Regions from separate parts of the Pseudomonas sp. FBCC-B545 genome, predicted to be linked through region 4. Evidence: predicted binding sites of a transcription regulator. Region 4 holds the regulator's gene; each other region holds the start of a gene.

Region 1 (5,274 bases), 2.0 Mb from region 4:
GGCTCATCACATCCTGGGGCTGAAGCCGGTCCCAAGGGTATGGCTGTTCGCCATTTAAAGTGGTACGCGAGCTGGGTTTAGAACGTCGTGAGACAGTTCGGTCCCTATCTGCCGTGGACGTTTGAGATTTGAGAGGGGCTGCTCCTAGTACGAGAGGACCGGAGTGGACGAACCTCTGGTGTTCCGGTTGTCACGCCAGTGGCATTGCCGGGTAGCTATGTTCGGAATAGATAACCGCTGAAAGCATCTAAGCGGGAAACTAGCCTCAAGATGAGATCTCACTGGGACCTTGAGTCCCCTGAAGGGCCGTCGAAGACTACGACGTTGATAGGTTGGGTGTGTAAGCGCTGTGAGGCGTTGAGCTAACCAATACTAATTGCCCGTGAGGCTTGACCATATAACACCCAAGCAATTTGACTACTCTAACGAGCATCAGATTGCGGTGTGTGAAGACGAAATGAACCGAAAGTTCGAAGCTCACAAAACACCGACAACTGTCACATACCCAATTTGCTGAAGCGAGGCCAGCTGGTCACGACTCAGTACCCGAATTTCTTGACGACCATAGAGCATTGGAACCACCTGATCCCATCCCGAACTCAGTAGTGAAACGATGCATCGCCGATGGTAGTGTGGGGTTTCCCCATGTGAGAGTAGGTCATCGTCAAGATTAAATTCCAAAACCCCTGTTTGCTAACGCAGACAGGGGTTTTGTTTATATAGAAACTCATGAATTTCACCGGCCCGTTGCCAACGCAACGGCCTGGTACACAGAATTTCTTGACGACCATAGAGCATTGGAACCACCTGATCCCATCCCGAACTCAGCAGTGAAACGATGCATCGCCGATGGTAGTGTGGGGTTTCCCCATGTGAGAGTAGGTCATCGTCAAGATTGAATTCCGAAACCCCTGTCTGCTAGCGCAGACAGGGGTTTTGTCGTTTAGGGCGACCCAAAACAACAATTCCGCTAACCAGCCGTCTGTCGGTTTCCTACGCTAAAAGAAGATGCTTCTCACAAATTCCTAAGATTTGCCGAAGTTTGGCCGAAACCCTGACGAGCCATGCGTGCACCGAAATAGAGCGACCGTAGAGTCCGCCTATCCCGTTACATGGAATGTTCCACTCGGCACGCTCACCCCTTTGGCAAAAGAAGTCGATGAAATGAATCTCAAGTTCAGTCATAAAATTCTGTTGGCCGCGTCAGGCGTCGTGGTTTTAGCCTTCGCGTTATTCACGCTGTACAACGACTATCTACAACGCAACACGATCAAGCAAAACCTGGCCTCGTCCATTCAACAATCCGGCGAACTCACTGCCAGCAGTGTGCAGAACTGGCTCAGTGGTCGCATCCTGGTCCTCGAGAACCTGGCGCAGAACGTAGCTCATCAGGGCAATGCGGCCGACCTTCCCGGGCTGGTCGATCAGCCAGCGCTCACCTCCAACTTCCAGTTCACCTACGTGGGTCAGACCAACGGCGTGTTCACTCAGCGTCCTGATGCGAAGATGCCTGACGACTACGACCCTCGTCAGCGCCCTTGGTACAAGCAAGCGGTAGTAGCGGACAAAACCATGCTTACTCCGCCTTATATGGCGGCTGTGGGCGGCCAGATCGTGACAATTGCCATGCCTGTGAAGAAGAACGGCGAATTGTTGGGTGTTGTCGGCGGCGACCTGAGTCTGCAAACCCTGGTGAAGATCATCAATTCGGTAGACTTCGGCGGCATCGGCCATGCATTCCTGGTCAGCGGTGATGGTCAAGTCATCGTCAGCCCTGACCAGGACCAGGTGATGAAAAACCTCAAGGACATCTACTCTGGCAACAACGTACGCATCGAAAAGGTCAACCAGGACGTCGTCCTCAATCACCAGGATCGCATTCTGTCGTTCACGCCTATCAGCGGTTTGCCTGGCGCCGACTGGTACATCGGCCTGTCGATTGATAAAGAAAAAGCCTATGCCCCTTTGGGTAAATTCCGTACCTCAGCGTTGATTGCGATGTTGATTGCTGTCGTGGCCATTGCTGTGCTCCTGAGCTTGCTTATCCAAGTATTGCTGCGTCCGTTGACTACCATGGGCGTTGCCATGAAGGACATTGCCCAAGGCGAAGGTGATTTGACCCGCCGCCTAGACGTAACCAGCAAAGACGAATTCGGCGAAGTCGGTAGTGCGTTCAACCAGTTCGTCGAGCGGATCCACGCCTCGATTTCCGAGGTGTCTTCGGCAACACGGCAGGTGCACGATCTATCCCAGCGTGTAATGGCATCGTCTAATGCCTCGATCATCGGTTCCGACGAACAGAGTGCTCGCACCAACAGCGTCGCAGCTGCGATCAACGAACTGGGTGCCGCTACCCAAGAAATCGCGCGCAACGCCGCAGATGCTTCGCAGCATGCCAGCGGTGCCAGCGAGCAAGCTGACGATGGGCGTAAGGTGGTTGAGCAAACCATCCAGGCGATGTCGGAGCTGTCGCAGAAGATCAGCCTGTCCTGCACTCAGATCGAAACCTTGAATGCCAGTACCGACAACATCGGTCATATTCTTGATGTCATCAAAGGTATCTCCCAGCAAACCAACTTGCTCGCCCTTAACGCGGCGATCGAGGCTGCCCGTGCCGGCGAAGCCGGACGTGGATTTGCAGTGGTGGCTGATGAAGTGCGTAACCTGGCGCACCGTACCCAAGAGTCGGCAGAAGAGATCCACAAGATGATCACTTCCCTGCAAGTGGGGTCCCGAGAAGCAGTGACCACCATGAATGCCAGTCAGGTCTCCAGTGAAGAAAGCGTTGAAGTGGCCAACCAGGCGGGTGAGCGCCTGGTCAGCGTGACGCAGCGCATCGTTGAAATAGATGGCATGAACCAGTCGGTTGCGGCAGCAACCGAAGAACAGACCGCAGTCGTTGAAACCCTCAACGTTGACATCAACCAGATCAACCTGCTGAACCAGCAGGGCGTGGCCAACCTCAACGAGACGCTCAAGGACTGCGATGCGCTGTCCCAGCAGGCCAGTCGATTGAAGCAATTGGTCGATAGCTTCAAAATCTGAACCTGACTGCATCGGAGCGAGAGGCCTCGCTCCGACTGCTTAGCCAAGCATCCGGCGCACATTCTCCAACGCGCTGTCGGCGAACGTCTGTGCAAACTGTTCAAACTCAGCTTGAGTCGTTTCCTGCGGCTCGCCCACCAGCGTCCAGGTTGCCTTGGAACACTGGGCGCCAAGTGCTTCCACACTCATTGCTGCCCATAAGCGCGCCACGCCCAAAGTGTTGTAGAGGGTGGTCCACGTCATGTACATGGCGCTTTCGTCTCGGCTGTTCAGTTGCTCCACGACGCAATGGCCATCGTGGAAAAATTTAGTGCGCAATGCGCCTACGCCAACACCCGTCATCTCGGTGTGTGACAGGCTTGGGATGAAGGTATCAAAACTATCAAAGCTACCGACCACGTCCCACAGGCGTTTAGCCTCACACGGGACTACGACGGAAGCCACAATCGGTGTACCGATCGGATTGCGAATTAACGTATCGGGTTGCAGCGGTTTCATGGGGGAGTCCTGAAGCAGTTCAGAGGAAGCCGATGGCCGTGAGGTAGTCACAGCCCTTGCGTAACAGCTCCGGGTTCTTTGGCGGATAGTCCATACCCATCTTTTCCAGGCCCCAGCGGGCATTGTCGTAACGGATCATCGAAGTGTCGCCGATGTCTTCGCCAAGTCCGTCCAGGTAAAAGCCCAGCACGCGAAACAGCGCATTATCACGACTCACCGTTTGCAGCGTCCGTTGCCAGTGTTCAATGCCTACCCGATCGAAGGCGTGCCCGGCCTCGCTGAACGCGTCGAGATACTGATCCCAGCTCAAGGGCTGCGGGTTGTGCAGGTTGAATATGTTCCGCCCAGGGGTAAAGCGGGCGCTGTGAAAGGCAATGAACCCAGCCAGGAAGTCCACCGGCATCAAATCGAAGTTCACGTTCAGGCGGGGTGCCACGCCCAATTGCAGGGAGCCCTTGAGCATCAACATCAATCGATTTTTCTGCGGCTGGCAAACACCGTTCTGACTGTTGAAGCTGATATTCCCGGGCCGATGGATATTCACCCAGGCCCCTTGCTCCCTCGCCCGCCCTAACAGCCGTTCTGCCACCCACTTGGTAAGGTTATAGCCATTTTTCACATAGAGCGGTAACGCGTGCCCGGCAGGGGCTTCAAGGACGTACCCATCGGCGTCCACGCTGCTGCAGGCTGATAGGGTAGAGATGAAGTTGAGCACCTTTTTACAATGGGTCTCGCAAAGACGCAGGCACTCAAGGGCCGGTTCGACGTTGTCTTTGGCGAGTGACACATAGTCCATCACATGATTGACCTGTGCCGCGTTGTGCACCACCACGCCATAATCGCGAGCGAGGCGGTCGTACACATTGCATGCCAAGCCCAGGCGAGGTTGGCGAATGTCGGCGGCGTATACTTGCACTCGGCTCAGGTCCAGATGTTCCAGATGGTATTCACGCAAGGCCTGGGTAAACCTTGCTGTTGCCGATTGACCTGGCAGTTCCCGCACAAGGCACGCTACCTCTTGTGCTCCTGCAGCCAGCAGCGCGTGGACGATATGCGCCCCGACAAAGCTATTCGCCCCGGTGACGATCACTTTACGCGGATCGCCCAAGCGGGCCTCGGGCAGTATCTTAATTTCCAACACTTGTGATGCATCTTTCTCCATTTGGCTGCCGGGTGTATCCGGCAACACACCACCTTCCATCAGGGCGGCCAATGTGCGGATTGTCGGTGCCTCGAAAAAGTGGTTGAGGGAGAGGCTGCGGCCAAACCGCTCGCGCACGCGCAGCAATAACGTCGACAAGAGGATGGAATGGCCGCCCAGATTGAAAAAGCTGTCATCAATCGATAATTTGCCAGCGGGTAACGCCAGCAATTGCGCCCACAGGTCTACCAACAGCTTTTGCAGATCGGTCTGAGCACAGCTGCGCGTCACTTCTTGAGGGATGGACAACGGCATGGCCAGCAATGCATTGCGATCGATCTTGCCGTTACTCGAGCCCGGCATGCGCGCTAACTCGTTCCAGATGACGGGCTGCATATGTTCAGGCAGCCACTGGCGGGCATACTGTTTCAAGTCAGCCAGCGTGGCGCTGGGTTCGGGTTGAGTGACAAAAGCGATGACCCTGAGGCCCGGGTCAATCACTACGGCCACTTGGCGAAACAACCGACTGTTGCGCAGGCATTGTTCGATTTCCAGGGGCTCGACCCGGAATCCGCGAATTTTGACTTGGT
Region 2 (5,274 bases), 1.5 Mb from region 4:
GACCGTGGGTGCAGGGTCAACTGGCGCGTCACCGACACTGACCACACCATCGCGAACCTGCACCGGGTATTGCTTGAGCGCCACTAAGGCTGGCGGTTCGAGCACCGCCCCATTGGCCACGGCAAAGGTTGCCTTGTGCCAGGGGCAGACGATGCGGCCTTGGCAGATAACGCCTTCTTCCAGTGGCGCGCCGGCGTGGGGGCAATCGGCCTGGAAGGCGCGTACCTGGCCTCCACTGCGTACCAGTAATAGCGGGTGCGCCGCCGTTTCGACGCGAACGCCACGGTTCTCGGGCAAATTGATCAGGCGGGCAACGATGCGCATATTCATAGGCCAGTCTCCTTTGAAAGGTTGACTGGCGGTCACAGCGATGGACTGCGTTGACCCGACGGTCGGTGCAGGTGGCGGTGCGTTGCTACGCGGGTTGGGCGAGCAGTCGCTCTACTGCAGCAAATGCCGCCGTGCGGCGGTCTTGCCAGGTTCCGCGAATCACCAGTACTGGCTGTCGATGCTGCTGCATCCAGTCCAGGCTCGCCTGAAAAAACGCGCGGCGGTCTTCAAGCTCCGGCTGGCAGCGCTGGCCGTCGGCGCACCATTGCACATCCTCGGGGGAGAGCAGCAGGTGCAGGTCGTAATGCCGGGCCAGCAGTTCGCTGTCGAGCCAGCCGGGGTAGTCGCCGAACAGAGTCTGACTCCACAGTTTGTTGGCCAGCAGGTGCGTGTCGAGCACCAGCAGGCCAGGGCGTTCGGCGCGGGCAGCGTCTTCCCATTCCAGCTGGCCACGGGCAATCGCCGGGATATCCGCCAGGCAGGTGTCACGCTGATGGTGATCGATGAAATAGCGCACGTACTCGCCGACCATCAGCCCGCCGAAGTGTGCGTGCAACTCGGCAGCCAGCCAGCTTTTACCACTGGATTCCGGGCCTGCCAGCACTACCACCTTCATGGCTGCAACGCCGGGTCGGCGCGCCATTCACGCCAGCCTTGCACAGCGATGGCGGTGAACAGCGCGTAGAGCGCGGCGGTGAGGTAGAGGCCTTTGTAGAGGAAGAGCCCGACGAATATTACATCCACCACAATCCACAACGGCCAGCACTGCAGGCGTTTTTGCGCCATCCACATTTGCGCCACCAGGCTGAAACCGGTAAGGGCCGCGTCGAGCCATGGTTGTGCGGCGTCGGTCCAGTGGGCCATGGCGGCGCCGAGCAACAGGCTGCCAACGGCGCCCACGGCCAGGCTGGTCATGATCGCAGGTGCCCCCAGGCGGGTGACCTGGCGACCCTGCCTGACCTCGCCGGCGCGGGTCCATTGCCACCAGCCATAGACTTGCAACGCGGCGTAGACCACCTGCAGCAGCATGTCGGAGTAGAGTTTTACCTCGAAGAAAACCCAGGTGTAGAGCAGCACCATTACCAGGCCGATGGGCCAGCACCAGGGGTTCTGCTTGACCGTCAGCCAGACAGCGATCACCCCCAGGGCGGCGGCGAACAGTTCAAGCCCGGACATGGTGGATCCTTGGGAAGTGGGAGAGGGCGGTGATTGTACCTAGAGGTCAGCGATCTTCAAACTTGCGTGCAATGGGCATACATCGTACAAAAATGTGGGAGGGGGCTTGCTCCCGTTTACGTTGGATCAGTCAGCTCATTTGCAACTGACCCACCGTAATCGGGAGCAAGTCGAATCGTCGCACCGCCCCTCCCAAAGTTGCCGGCGCTAGATTCGGAATTGGCGCAGCAACCCATCAAGCTGCTCACTCAGCCCACGCAACTGCCCACTCGCCACGCTGGATTGTTCCGCCGCCAGCGCCGTGCTGTGGGACAACCCTGCGGCCTGGGTGACGTTCTGGTTGATATCTTCGACCACATGGGCCTGTTGCAGGGTGGCGCTGGCAATCGAGGCGTTCAAACCGTTGAGGTTGTGCAGCGCCTGGCCGATGGCGGTGAGGCTGGCCCCCGCCTGGCCGGCCTGCTCGATGGTCAGTTGCGAGGCGCTGTGGCTGTCGCTGATGACCTTGACCGCCGCTTCCGAGTGGCCTTGCAAGCGCTCGATCATTGCCTGGATTTCGGCGGTGGATTTCTGCGTGCGCTGGGCCAGCAGGCGCACTTCATCGGCGACCACCGCAAACCCACGGCCCTGTTCGCCAGCGCGGGCGGCTTCAATGGCGGCGTTCAGGGCGAGCAGGTTGGTTTGGTCGGCGATGGAGCGGATCACTTCGAGGACGCCGCCAATCTGAGTGCTTTCGCTGGAGAGCGTGCGAATCACCTCTACGGCCTGGCTGATGGTGTTGGAGAGCTGGTCGATCTGCTGCAAACTGCCATCGATGTTGACCTGGCCCTGTTGCGCCTGGGCTTGGGCATCGCGCATTTCGCTGGCGGCATGTTCGGCATTCTTCGCCACGTCCTGCACGCCGTAGGTGACTTCATTGATAGCGGTAGCCACCAACTCCATCTGCTGCGATTGCTGCTGGCTGCGGTCGTGGGCCTGGCTGGCGTTGTGGCCCAACTCCGTGGACGACTGGCCCAGGGCGGTCGCGCATACCTGCAACTGGCCAACCACCTGGCGCAACTTGGCGGTGAAGCTGTTGAAATGCCGGGCCAGTTGGGTGAGCTCGTCGCTGCCGTGGGTGTCGAGGCTGCGGGTCAGGTCGCTTTCGCCGCTGGCAATATTGCCCATGGCGTTCACGGCCGCCTGCAACGGCTGCACGATACTGCGGGCAATCAGTGATACCAGCAGACCCATGACCAGCGCGATGCCTAGCACAATGAACGAGGCTTTCCACACCTGAGCGTTGAATTCAGCCTGCACATCATCCACATAGACGCCGGAGCCGATAATCCAGCCCCAGGGTTCGAACAGCTGGATGTACGAGGTTTTTTCCACCGGTGCTTCGGCCCCAGGTTTCGGCCAGCGGTAGTTGACGATACCGGCGCCCTTGGCCTTGGCCAGACTCACGAACTCGTTGAATACGGCAAAGCCGTCCGGGTCGCGAATCGCCGAGAGATTCTGGCCATCGAGCTTGGGGTTGGCCGCGTGCATAATCATCACGGGGGTGAGGTCGTTGATCCAGAAGTAATCATCGTGGTCATAGCGCAGCCCGCGCACTGCGCTGAGGGCTTGCTGCTGCGCGGTATCGCGGGTCAGTACGCCGGTCTTTTCCAGGTTCTGGTAATAGCTGAGCACGCCGCTGGCGGTCTGCACCACATGCTGGGTCTGTTGGCGCTTGGCCTGGTAAAGGTCGCCACGGATCTGGTTGAGCATCAGCAACCCCAAGGCCAACAGCATCAACACGGCGACTATCAGGATCAGCCAAAGGCGGCGGCTGATCGACATGCTGCGCAAACTGTTCATCGTCCTGTCACTCCATGCTCTTTATAATTGTGGTGCTGCTTCGAGATTTCCGGCGTGTCTGATAGGCTTTCGGCCCGGAATCGGAAAACCTGAGTACTGCCTGATTTTTCACGGAATTTTTGCAGACCGGCGTTGAGAATCAACCGCGGGCGCTTGAGTGCGCTCGTCGTCAGTGAACTTTAAAAAAACTTAAGAGGCATGCCACGCGCGTGACCTTTGGAGACAGCATGGATTTTTGGACCGCCATACAGGCATTGATTCTCGGCATCGTCGAGGGGCTGACGGAGTTCCTGCCGATCTCCAGCACCGGCCACCAGATCATCGTCGCCGACCTGATCAATTTCGGCGGCGAACGTTTCGAAGCCTTCAATATCATCATCCAGCTCGGCGCGATCCTCGCGGTGGTCTGGGAGTTTCGCCGCAAGATCCTCGACGTGGTCATCGGCCTGCCGACCCAGCCCAAGGCCCGGCGCTTCACCGTCAACCTGATCATTGCCGTGTTGCCGGCGGTGGTACTGGGGGTGATTTTTGCCGACCTGATCAAGCACTACCTGTTCAACCCGATCACCGTCGCCACCGCCCTGGTGGTAGGTGGCGTGATCATGCTGTGGGCCGAGCGCCGCCAGCATGCGGTGCGCGCTGAAACCGTGGATGACATTACCTGGAAAGACGCCCTCAAGGTTGGCCTGGCCCAGTGCCTGGCGATGATCCCGGGTACTTCGCGCTCCGGTGCGACGATTATCGGCGGCCTGCTGTTCGGCCTGTCGCGCAAGACCGCCACCGAATTTTCGTTCTTCCTGGCCATGCCGACCATGGTCGGTGCCGCGGTGTACTCGGGCTACAAATACCGTGACCTGTTCCAGCCGGCCGACCTGCCGGTGTTCGCCATTGGCTTTGTCACCTCGTTCATCTTCGCGATGATCGCGGTCAAGGCGTTGCTCAAATTCATCGCCAGCCACAGCTACGCGGCGTTTGCCTGGTACCGAATCGCCTTCGGCCTGGTGATCCTGGCGACTTGGCAGTTCGGCTTGGTCGACTGGACTGCAGTCAAGCCATGAGCGTCCAGCATCCACGCCTGAAGGCGCTGATCTTTGCGCTGCTGTGCGCCGCGCCGCTGTTGGGCTCGGCGTTGCTGTGGTATCGCGGTGAGACGGTGATCCCGTTGGCGGCGTATGGGCTGGTCAGCGTGGTGGCGTTTTTCCTGTACTGGAGCGACAAGCGCAAGGCCCAGACCGAAGGCTGGCGCACCCCGGAAAACATCCTGCATGCCGTCGAGCTGGCGGGCGGTTGGCCGGGGGCGTTGATCGCCCAGCAGGTGTTCCGGCACAAGACGCGCAAGGTGTCCTACCAAGTGCTGTTCTGGGTGATCGTGCTGTTGCACCAGGTGTTCTGGTTGGACCAGCTGTTCCTGGGCGGCACGTTGCTGTCAATCCTCTAGCAACAGGCCAATCTGCGTGCGCTTGGGCAGCTTGCTCACCACCAGTTGGTGGGAGCGCTGCAACAGGCCGCGCAGCTCGTCGGCGCCCAGCGGGTAGGGCGTGTTCATGATGATCCACTGTGCCCGGGCCAGATATGGCGCCGGGTGGATGCCCGGGCGGTCGACGTGGCCCAGGAACAGGTCCTTGTCCACTTTGAATGCCAGCGATTCACCACGCAGGTTCTGCAGGGCGAACATCTTGTTGCCGGCAATCGAGAACACGCGCACGCCGCCCCATTTGTAGTCTTCCCGCGCACCAGGCAGGCCCAGGCAGAACGCGGCGACTTGTGCTTCGCTCAGGCTCATAGCAAACGGTCTCCACAGCCTTTGAAGCCTTCTTCCAGGTAGTCGATCCAGGCGCGGATGGCTGGCAACACACCACGTCGATGCGGGTACACGGCTTGCAACCAGCCGCCCGGCAATGACCATTGCGGCAGCAATTGCACCAG
Region 3 (5,274 bases), 3.1 Mb from region 4:
GCGGTGTCGAAGCTGGAGAACGGGTGAAACGGATTGCGCTTCATGTCCAGTCGCGCCACGGCGGCATTCAGGAAGCCCAGGTCGAAACTGCTGTTGTGGCCCACCAGGATCGCGCGTTTGCAGCCATTGGCCTTCAGCGCTTTGCGCACACCGCGGAAGATATCGGTCAGCGCCGCTTCTTCGCTCACCGCCATGCGCAGCGGATGGTCGAGCTTGATGCCGGTGAACTCCAGGGCTGCCGCTTCGATATTGGCGCCTTCGAATGGCTCGACGCGGAAGAAGTGGGTATGTTCCGGGAACACAAAACCGTGTTCATCCATGCCGATAGTGGTAGCGGCGATTTCCAGCAAGGCGTCGGTGGCGCAATTGAAACCACCGGTTTCTACGTCGATGACAACCGGCAGATAGCCGCGAAATCGCTCGGCCATCGGGTGACGGGAACCGCCACCACTGTGCTCTTGTTCGTCGTCGTAATGGTCTTCACTCACTTGCTTTCCTCCAGCAGGCGCCAGCGCAGTGTTTCACCGGCGCGCAGCGGGATAACAGTCAGCTCGCCGAATGGCAGGCTGGCAGGGGCGGTCCAGTCTTCACGAACCAGGGTGATGCGGTCGGTATTTGCCGGCAGGCCGTAGAAACGCGGGCCATTGAGGCTGGCGAAGCCCTCGAGTTTGTCCAGGGCATTGCGCTGTTCAAACGCTTCGGCATACAGCTCTATAGCGGCGAACGCCGTGTAGCAACCGGCGCAACCGCAGGCGGCTTCCTTGGCGTGCTGGGCATGGGGCGCGGAGTCGGTGCCGAGGAAGAACTTCGGGTTGCCGCTGGTGGCGGCGTCCAGCAACGCCACCTGGTGGGTGTTGCGCTTGAGGATCGGCAGGCAGTAGAAGTGCGGCCGAATGCCGCCCACCAGCATGTGGTTGCGGTTGTAGAGCAGGTGATGGGCGGTGATGGTCGCGCCCACATTGGCCGAAGCCTCGGTGACGAACTGCACGGCATCGGCCGTGGTGATGTGCTCGAACACCACCTTCAGGGTCGGGAACAGCTCGACCACGCGACGCATGTGCTCGTCGATGAAGACCTTCTCGCGATCAAAAACGTCCACGTCGCCACGGGTGACTTCCCCGTGGATCAGCAGCGGCATGCCCACCTCGGCCATGGCTTCGATGGCTGGCAGGATCTTGTCGATGCTGGTCACGCCGGAATCGGAGTTGGTGGTCGCGCCGGCCGGGTACAGCTTGGCGGCGTGCACGAAGCCGCGGGCCTTGGCCTCACGAATTTCTTCAGGCTGGGTGCGGTCGGTCAGGTAGAGCACCATCAACGGTTCGAAGCGGCTGCCGGCCGGTCGTGCAGCGAGGATGCGCTGGCGATAGGCGTCGGCTTCTGCGGCATTGCGCACCGGAGGTACCAGGTTAGGCATGATGATGGCACGGCCAAACGTGCGCGCCACATCGGCCACGGTTTGGGGTAACGCAGCACCATCGCGAAGATGAATATGCCAGTCGTCGGGACGCAGCAGGGTCAGGCGGTCGGACATTGGGGATTCCAGGCGGGTCAATCTGGTGGGAATGCTACCGGAAAAGACTCTTGCAGGCACTCGCTATCAAGTTTTGCCGGATGCGACCGATATTCCCGGGTATGCCTTAACGATGTATGACGCTTTGAAGTGTTGTAGAAACCAGTGGAGCCTTCCCGTGCGCCAGCATTATCTAGCCCTGCTCAGTGTGTTCGCCAGCCTGCCTGCGATGGCCCTCACGTTCCAGACCCGCCTGGAGAATATTGAGTGGAAGGTAGAAGGTGACCAGTTCGAGTGCCGCCTGACCCAGCCGATCACCGATTTCGGCTCCGGCGAATTCGTGCGCCGCGCCGGTGAGCAGGCGACGTTTCGCTTGAAGGCCTATAACGGCTCGTTCGGCGCAGGTTCGGCGACTTTGTTGGCTGCTGCTGCGCCCTGGCAGCCGGGCCGAGGGGATATCAACCTCGGCGCCGTACGGGTCGGCAGTGGTGACGTATTGTTCAACAGCTCCCAAGCCCAGGCCGGGCGTCTGTTCACCGGCTTGCTCGAGGGGCGTAGCCCGACCGTGCGGCATTACGGACGTGAGGGTGGTTATTCGGAAATTCGCCTGCTGCCGGTGAAGTTCAACAAGGCCTACAGCGACTATCAGTTGTGCACCACCAAGCTGCTGCCAATGAATTATGACCAGGTCAAACAGACTGAAGTCGGCTTCCCCGGTGGCGGCATCGAACTGGACGCGGCTGCCAAGAAGAAGCTGTCGGTGATTCTTGCATTCATGAAAGCCGACCCCACGGTCAATCACGTCGAGTTGAACGGCCATTCGGATAACAGTGGCAACCGACTGACCAATCGCGATGTCTCGCGCCGGCGCGCCCTGGCGGTGATGGACTATTTCAAGGCCAACGGCATCGCGGAATCGCAGATCACCCTGCGGTTTCATGGCGAAAGCTATCCTTTGGCGCCCAACACCAATGCGGCCAACCGCGCCCGCAACCGTCGTGTGAATATCCAGCTTGAGCGGGTAGCGGCCCCCGAGAAACCGGCATCCCAGGCCACTGCGCCGAGCAATCCTGCCGCCACATCATAAGGTGCGACCATCGGTCGCCCACTCGACATAATCTGTCGCTTTATCTTCATTTGCTGTCGCGCCCCTGTAATTTCACGGTTTTGATCGGTAGAATCGACGCCTTTCCGTACAAACCCGTGGAGTGATGGCATGGCCGACGTAAACAAGGTCGTTCTCGCGTATTCCGGCGGCCTGGACACTTCGGTGATCCTCAAGTGGCTGCAGGATACTTATAACTGTGAAGTGGTGACCTTCACCGCTGACCTGGGTCAGGGCGAAGAGGTCGAACCTGCACGTGCCAAGGCGCAAGCCATGGGCGTGAAAGAGATCTACATTGACGACCTGCGCGAAGAGTTCGTCCGCGATTTCGTCTTCCCGATGTTTCGCGCCAACACTGTCTACGAAGGCGAGTACCTGCTGGGTACCTCTATCGCACGTCCGCTGATCGCCAAGCGCCTGATCGAAATCGCCAACGAAACCGGCGCCGACGCTATTTCCCATGGCGCCACCGGCAAGGGCAACGACCAGGTACGTTTCGAACTGGGTGCCTACGCCCTCAAGCCAGGGGTAAAAGTGATTGCCCCTTGGCGTGAATGGGACCTGCTGTCCCGTGAAAAGCTGATGGACTACGCTGAAAAGCACGGCATTCCGATCGAACGCCATGGCAAGAAGAAGTCGCCGTACTCGATGGATGCCAACCTGCTGCACATCTCTTATGAAGGCGGCGTGCTGGAAGACACCTGGACCGAGCACGAAGAAGACATGTGGAAATGGACCGTCTCCCCGGAGAACGCTCCTGACAAGCCGCAGTACCTGGAACTGACCTATCGTAACGGCGATATCGTTGCGCTGGACGGCGTTGAAATGACCCCGGCCACCGTACTGGCGACCTTGAACCGGATCGGCGGCCAGCACGGCATCGGGCGCCTGGACATCGTTGAGAACCGCTACGTAGGCATGAAGTCCCGTGGCTGCTACGAAACCCCTGGCGGCACCATCATGCTGCGCGCCCACCGCGCCATCGAGTCCATCACCCTGGATCGTGAAGTAGCCCACCTCAAAGACGAACTGATGCCCAAGTACGCCAGCTTGATCTACACCGGCTACTGGTGGAGCCCTGAGCGCCTGATGCTGCAACAGATGATCGACGCTTCCCAGGCTCACGTGAATGGCGTCGTGCGCCTGAAGCTGTACAAGGGCAATGTGATTGTCACGGGCCGCAAGTCCGATGAGTCGCTGTTCGATTCCAACATTGCCACCTTCGAAGAAGACGGCGGGGCCTACAACCAGGCGGATGCGGCCGGGTTTATCAAGTTGAACGCACTGCGTATGCGTATTGCTGCTAACAAGGGCCGCTCGTTGTTCTAACTGTCAGGCGCATTGTGAAAATGGCCCCTTGTTCAAGGGGCCATTTTTTTTCGCCTGGGTATTGGTAGGCAAGCGTTAAATAGGTGTTGATGTTTATTTGCGTTTAGCCTGTGTAAGTTTTTCCGCAACTTGCAAGAGGTATTTCGGTTGTTGTCTTTTATTTTTTAGGATGAATGATTTTTTACATCTGCGGAGGAACTATTTCTGACAGAAAATTCACTCATGTAAGTGATGGAGGTATGCGACTTGTTGAATTTTCTGTAGGAATTTTGAGTGTGTGTAAATATGTTAAATGGAACTAACGTAAATGGAATGTGCTCGCCACTTTGCGTGCGTCATCGCGAGAAACAAGGGGCATTTCCTGAAAGTCATGTGCGGCGCGTTTACCTTCTGCAGCTTATGCCGGGGATATTTCACTCAAAATATGTATGTGTCGAGAAAGGTCTGAAAGGAAGCATAAAGCCACACACCTCTAAGTTGGCGATTTTTTGTAGGTTAATTCCTATCTTCTTGTGGGGTGGGTCTCTGCCTACTGTTGCTCGGGGGTGAATGCTATGCCAACTAGCAATCGACTAGGCTATTGTGCTTGCTCTAAATAATTCGAACAGCGAAATTGGACTTTCTCATGAATAAAGTGCTGATCGTGGATGATCATCCCGTCATTCGTCTTGCTGTGCGCATGCTAATGGAGCGTCATGGTTATGAGGTCGTTGCCGAGACTGATAACGGTGTCGATGCATTGCAACTTGCACGGGAACATATGCCGGACATTGTCATACTGGATATAGGAATTCCCAAGCTCGATGGCCTGGAAGTTATTTGTCGGCTGGCTTCGACCAAGCAGGCGGTATCGTTCAAGGTGCTGGTGCTGACGTCACAAGCTCCTGGCCATTTTTCCATGCGCTGCATGCAGGCAGGGGCGGCCGGCTATGTGTGCAAGCAGCAGGATCTGACAGAACTGTTGAGTGCCATCAAGGCGGTGCTTTCCGGCTACAGCTACTTCCCGAACCAGGCGCTGAACTCGGTGCGCTCAACCATGGGCAACGCCAGTGAAGCCGATATGGTCGAACGCCTTTCAGGCCGAGAGATGATGGTGCTGCAACAATTGGCCCGTGGTAAAACCAACAAGGAGATTGCCGACGGCATGTTCCTCAGCAACAAAACGGTCAGTACCTACAAGACTCGCCTGCTACTCAAGCTCAATGCCCGCTCCCTCGTGGACCTGATCGAACTGGCCCAGCGCAACGGCCTGGTCTAGGCGGGCATTGCACCGCTCGTACACCCGTGTAACCGGCAGAAAAAAGCCTCCGTCAGGGAGGCTTCCGGTCGT
Region 4 (5,274 bases):
TCCGGTCGGCTTTCCAGCTCGACCAGTTGCTCGGACAGTTGCTCTAAAATTTCGCCGGCCTCTACAAGGAAATCCTGAAGGATTTCTTCATCGGCGCCGAAGCTCATGGGTGTGCTCCTTAGAAGCCTAAACTGGATAACAGGTCATCTACGTCATCCTGACCTGACATAACGTCTTCACGTTTATCGGCATGAATCTGCGGACCTTCACCCTTGGCGAGATGTTTTTGTGGATCTTTTTCCGAGAGGATCGCTTCGCGGTCATGCTCGATGCCGGCAAAACGGTCGACCTGGCCGGCCATCAGCACCAATTTGAGCAAGTTGCTTTCCACTTCGGTGACCAACTGGGTCACGCGCTTGATCACCTGGCCGGTGAGGTCCTGGTAATCCTGGGCCAGCAGGATGTCGTTGAGGTTGCTGGCCACCGTGCGGTTTTCCTGTTCGCTGCGCGACAGGAAACCCTCGACCCGACGGGCCAATTCCCGAAACTCTTCAGCCCCCACTTCGCGGCGCATGAAGCGGCCCCAGTCAACGCTCAAGGCCTGGGCTTCGCTGGTCATGCCGTTGACCAGCGGCGTGGCGTTTTCCACCAGGTCCATGGTGCGGTTGGCCGCCGCCTCGGTCAGCCTGACCACATAGGACAGGCGTTCGGTAGCGTCGGTGATTTGCGAAATCTCTTCGGCCTGGGGCATGCGCGGGTCAATCTGAAAATTGACGATCGCACTGTGCAGCTCGCGTGTGAGCTTGCCCACTTCCTGGTACAGGCCGCGATCACGGGTCTGGTTAAGCTCATGGATCAACTGCACCGCATCGGCGAACTGGCCTTTTTCCAGGCTGTCGACCAAGCGGTGAGCATGTTTTTTCAGGGTCGACTCGAAGTCGGCCTGCGATGATTCGTTATGCTCCATAGCTCCCCCGTGGCAGCATCAATGACCGATGCGTTCGAAGATTTTTTCAATCTTCTCTTTCAAGGCCAGTGCAGTGAATGGCTTGACCACGTAGCCGTTGACCCCGGCTTGGGCGGCTTCGATGATCTGTTCACGCTTGGCTTCAGCGGTCACCATCAGCACAGGCAGGCTGCGCAGTTTTTCATCGGCACGTACATGGCGCAGCAGATCGATACCGGTCATGCCCGGCATGTTCCAGTCGGTTACCAGAAAATCGATGCTTCCGCTGTTGAGGATCGGAATCGCCGTGATGCCATCATCCGCCTCGACCGTGTTGGTGAACCCAAGGTCACGCAACAGGTTTTTTATGATCCGCCGCATCGTTGAGAAGTCATCAACGATGAGGATTTTCATGTTCTTGTCCAATTCGACCTCCAAGCAGTCTTAAACGCGCCCAGCACCTGGACGCGCCATTTCAATCAACAGGCGTTACACAAAAAGGACTGCCCAGGGCACCACGGTACGAGCCCGCGAACCTTGCGGCTTCACGGTAGCGTCTGCAGTGTCCCCACACTGCCTGTCAGCGCGCGCGCCACTCTCCCAATCGCCCCCGCAAGCGGGCCGCGCACTGGCTATGCAACTGGCTGACACGCGATTCGCTGACCCCCAGCACCTCACCGATTTCCTTGAGGTTCAGCTCTTCGTCGTAGTACAGCGCCAGTACCAGGCGCTCACGCTCCGGCAAATTGGCAATCGCGTCCGCCAACGCGCTCTGGAAACGTTCGTCTTCCAGGTCGCGAGACGGTTCGAGATGTGCACTCGCGCCGTCCTCGTGCAGCCCTTCGTGTTCGCCGTCCTGCAGCAGGTCGTCGAAACTGAACAGGCGGCTGCCCAAGGTATCGTTCAAAATCCCGTAATAATCGTCGAGACTCAATTGGAGTTCGGCCGCAACTTCATGATCTTTAGCGTCACGACCGGTTTTTGCTTCAATTGCACGAATTGCATCACTGACCATGCGCGTATTGCGGTGTACCGAACGCGGCGCCCAATCCCCTTTACGCACTTCATCGAGCATCGCGCCACGGATACGGATGCCCGCATACGTCTCGAAACTCGCACCCTTGCTCGCGTCGTATTTGGTCGACACTTCGAGCAGGCCGATCATGCCGGCCTGGATCAAGTCCTCGACCTGCACACTGGCCGGCAGGCGCGCCAACAGGTGATAGGCAATGCGCTTGACCAGGGGCGCGTAACGCTCGATCAATTCGCCCTGGCTGTCACGTGCCGACTTTTTGTAAAGGTTGTAGCCGCTGGATGTCATAGCACCGGTCCTGCGCTCGTCTGATGCACCAAACGCTCGACGAAAAATTCCAGATGCCCCCGGGGGTTGGCGGGCAACGGCCAGGTATCGACCTTCTGGGCAATGGCCTTGAACGCCAGTGCGCACTTGGAACGAGGGAACGCTTCGTAGACCGCACGCTGCTTTTGCACGGCCTTGCGCACACACTCGTCGTAAGGAACTGCGCCAACGTATTGTAAAGCCACATCGAGGAAGCGGTCCGTGACCTTGGTCAACTTGGCGAACAGGTTGCGCCCTTCCTGCGGGCTTTGGGCCATGTTGGCCAGCACGCGGAAGCGGTTCATGCCGTAGTCGCGGTTAAGCAGTTTGATCAACGCGTAGGCATCGGTGATCGAAGTGGGCTCGTCGCACACCACCAGCAGCACTTCTTGCGCTGCGCGCACGAAGCTGACCACCGACTCGCCGATCCCGGCGGCAGTGTCGATCACCAGCACATCGAGGTTGTCGCCGATATCGCTGAACGCCTGGATCAGCCCGGCATGCTGCGCGGGGCTCAGGTGCACCATGCTCTGGGTGCCCGAGGCAGCCGGCACGATGCGGATGCCACCGGGACCCTGGAGCAGCACATCGCGCAGCTCACAGCGGCCCTCGATCACATCGGCAAGGGTATGTTTGGGTGTCAGCCCCAGCAGAACGTCCACGTTCGCCAAGCCCAGGTCAGCATCCAGCAGCATGACGCGACGGCCAAGCTCTGCCAGGGCCAGGGACAAATTCACTGACACGTTAGTTTTGCCGACGCCACCTTTGCCGCCGGTCACCGCGATCACCTGTACGGGATGCATGCTGCCCATTTTATTTCTTTACCTTGTCTTGCTTAGACGCAGGCTACATGGCTTGGCCGCGTGAATCGCTTGCAGACCATCGATGTAGGTACATTTCACGGTGTTCATCCTGCCTTAACCGACCCGTTTAGCCGGGTGGTGGTAAAGGTCGGCGAACATATCGGCCATCGCTTCCTCGCTAGGCTCTTCTTGCATTTGCACACTTACGGCACGGCTGACCAACTGATGACGGCGCGGCAGATGCAGATCATCCGGGATCCGCGGCCCGTCGGTCAGGTAGGCGACCGGTAATTCATGGCTGATGGCCAGGCTCAACACTTCGCCCAGGCTCGCAGTTTCATCGAGCTTGGTGAGGATGCAACCGGCCAGGCCGCAACGCTTGTAACTGTGGTAAGCAGCGGTAAGAACCTGTTTCTGGCTGGTGGTTGCAAGCACCAGGTAATTTTTCGACTTGATGCCACGCCCGGCCAGGCTTTCGAGTTGCATGCGCAGCGCCGGATCGCTGGCTTGCAGGCCGGCGGTATCGATCAGCACCACGCGCTTGCGCAGCAGCGGGTCGAGGGCATTGGCCAGGGACTGGCCCGGGTCGACGTGGGTCACCGGCACATTGAGGATGCGCCCCAGGGTCTTGAGCTGCTCCTGGGCGCCGATGCGGTAGCTGTCCATGCTCACCAGAGCGATATTCTGTGCGCCGTACTTGAGCACATAACGGGCGGCCAGCTTGGCCAGGGTGGTGGTCTTGCCCATGCCGGCGGGGCCGACCATGGCAATCACACCGCCCTCTTCCAGAGGTTCGATTTCCGGCGTAGCGATCATGCGTGCCAAGTGCGCCAGCAGCATGCGCCAGGCCTGGCGGGGTTCTTCGACTTCGGCGGTCAAGGCCAGCAAATCGCGGGACAACGGGCCGGACAGGCCGATGCGTTGCAGGCGACGCCAGAGGTTGGCCTGTTGCGGCTTGCTGCCTTGCAGTTGCGTCCAGGCCAGCGAGCCCAGCTGCACTTCGAGCAATTCGCGCAGGCCGTTGAGTTCAAAGCGCATCGAGTCGAACACACGTTGGTCGACAGCGGCGGCCGGGGCTGGCGCAGCTGGACGCGGTGGCTCGACGAACGTCGGTTCTACCAGCGGCTCGGCAGCCGTCAACGGCAGGCCGGCGAACAATTGGCGATTGGTGCTGGCGTCGCTGTCGCCACGCATGCTCAGTTCAGCCTGGGCCGACACAATGCGCGAGGCAGTCTTGCGCAGCTCGTCTTCGAGCTCCATGTTCGGCACACGCGGGGCCAGGGCCTGGGGCGTGTAATCCAGCGCAGCCGTCAGCTCGACACCGCCGGCAATCCGACGGTTACCGATAATCGCGGCGTCGGCGCCCAGCTCATCACGGACCAGTTTCATGGCCTGACGCATATCGGCGGCGAAAAAACGCTTAACTTGCATAACCCACTACCTCAGCCATTGGGCCCTACTGTCGCGACGATAGTCACTTGCTTATTGTCAGGAATTTCCTGGTAAGCCAACACGTGCAAATTCGGTACAGCCAAGCGTCCAAACCGCGACAACATCGCCCGAACCGGACCGGCCACCAAAAGAATGACCGGGTTGCCCTGCATTTCCTGGCGCTGCGCGGCATCGATCAACGAACGCTGCAGCTTTTCAGCCATGCTTGGCTCCAGCAAAACACCTTCTTCCTGGCCCTGACCGGCCTTCTGAATACTATTGAGCAATATTTGTTCCAACCTTGGCTCCAAGGTGATAACAGGCAGCTCGGACTCAATGCCTACAATGCTTTGCACGATTGCACGGGACAATCCGACGCGCACCGCCGCCACCAGCGCGGCAGTATCTTGACTCTTGGCGGCATTGTTGGCGATGGCCTCGGCAATGCTGCGAATGTCGCGCACCGGCACCTGTTCGGCCAGCAGCGCCTGCAACACCTTGAGCAATTGCGACAGCGTCAGCACGCCCGGCACCAGCTCTTCGGCCAGTTTCGGCGACGACTTGGCCAGCAGGCCCATCAATTGCTGGACTTCCTCATGGCCGATCAGCTCGTGGGAGTGCTTGTAGAGAATCTGGTTGAGGTGGGTGGCGACCACCGTACTGGCATCGACCACGGTATAACCCAGGGACTGCGCCTGGCTGCGCTGGCTGACTTCGATCCACACCGCTTCCAGGCCAAAAGCCGGATCTTTGGCGGTGATGCCGTTGAGGGTACCGAACACCTGGCCGGGGTTGATCGCCAGTTCGCGGTCCGG

The links. The regulator FliA, encoded in region 4, starts transcription of late flagellar genes. The targets are predictions, from matches to a motif close to CTAAAGTTTNNNNNNNNNNNGCCGNTAA.
Region 1: a site for FliA is predicted at 1,026-1,053, ahead of NMB39_RS28075 (methyl-accepting chemotaxis protein). Genes of this name have one in related genera too.
Region 2: a site for FliA is predicted at 3,415-3,442, ahead of NMB39_RS15610 (methyl-accepting chemotaxis protein). Genes of this name have one in related genera too.
Region 3: a site for FliA is predicted at 1,597-1,624, ahead of NMB39_RS22980 (flagellar protein MotY). Genes of this name have one in related genera too.

The regions. Positions count from the first base shown of each region.
Region 1 is NZ_CP101441.1:6,126,952-6,132,225, reverse strand. It holds rRNA gene NMB39_RS28090 (23S ribosomal RNA) at 1-397, shown strand, start outside; rRNA gene rrf (5S ribosomal RNA) at 555-670, shown strand; rRNA gene rrf (5S ribosomal RNA) at 780-895, shown strand; gene NMB39_RS28075 (methyl-accepting chemotaxis protein) at 1,165-3,045, shown strand; gene NMB39_RS28070 (SRPBCC family protein) at 3,085-3,543, opposite strand; gene NMB39_RS28065 (amino acid adenylation domain-containing protein) at 3,563-5,274, opposite strand, start outside.
Region 2 is NZ_CP101441.1:3,338,670-3,343,943, reverse strand. It holds gene NMB39_RS15625 (FAD-dependent oxidoreductase) at 1-330, opposite strand, end outside; gene NMB39_RS15620 (AAA family ATPase) at 416-946, opposite strand; gene pnuC (nicotinamide riboside transporter PnuC) at 943-1,506, opposite strand; gene NMB39_RS15610 (methyl-accepting chemotaxis protein) at 1,714-3,348, opposite strand; gene NMB39_RS15605 (undecaprenyl-diphosphate phosphatase) at 3,576-4,406, shown strand; gene NMB39_RS15600 (DUF1294 domain-containing protein) at 4,403-4,786, shown strand; gene NMB39_RS15595 (MmcQ/YjbR family DNA-binding protein) at 4,775-5,131, opposite strand; gene NMB39_RS15590 (LysR substrate-binding domain-containing protein) at 5,128-5,274, opposite strand, start outside.
Region 3 is NZ_CP101441.1:4,942,927-4,948,200, reverse strand. It holds gene rnt (ribonuclease T) at 1-488, opposite strand, end outside; gene pyrC (dihydroorotase) at 485-1,531, opposite strand; gene NMB39_RS22980 (flagellar protein MotY) at 1,689-2,597, shown strand; gene NMB39_RS22975 (argininosuccinate synthase) at 2,727-3,944, shown strand; gene NMB39_RS22970 (response regulator transcription factor) at 4,570-5,202, shown strand.
Region 4 is NZ_CP101441.1:1,865,928-1,871,201, reverse strand. It holds gene NMB39_RS08745 (chemotaxis protein CheA) at 1-107, opposite strand, end outside; gene NMB39_RS08740 (protein phosphatase CheZ) at 119-907, opposite strand; gene NMB39_RS08735 (chemotaxis response regulator CheY) at 926-1,300, opposite strand; gene fliA (RNA polymerase sigma factor FliA) at 1,467-2,207, opposite strand; gene fleN (flagellar synthesis regulator FleN) at 2,204-3,037, opposite strand; gene flhF (flagellar biosynthesis GTPase FlhF) at 3,143-4,459, opposite strand; gene flhA (flagellar biosynthesis protein FlhA) at 4,471-5,274, opposite strand, start outside.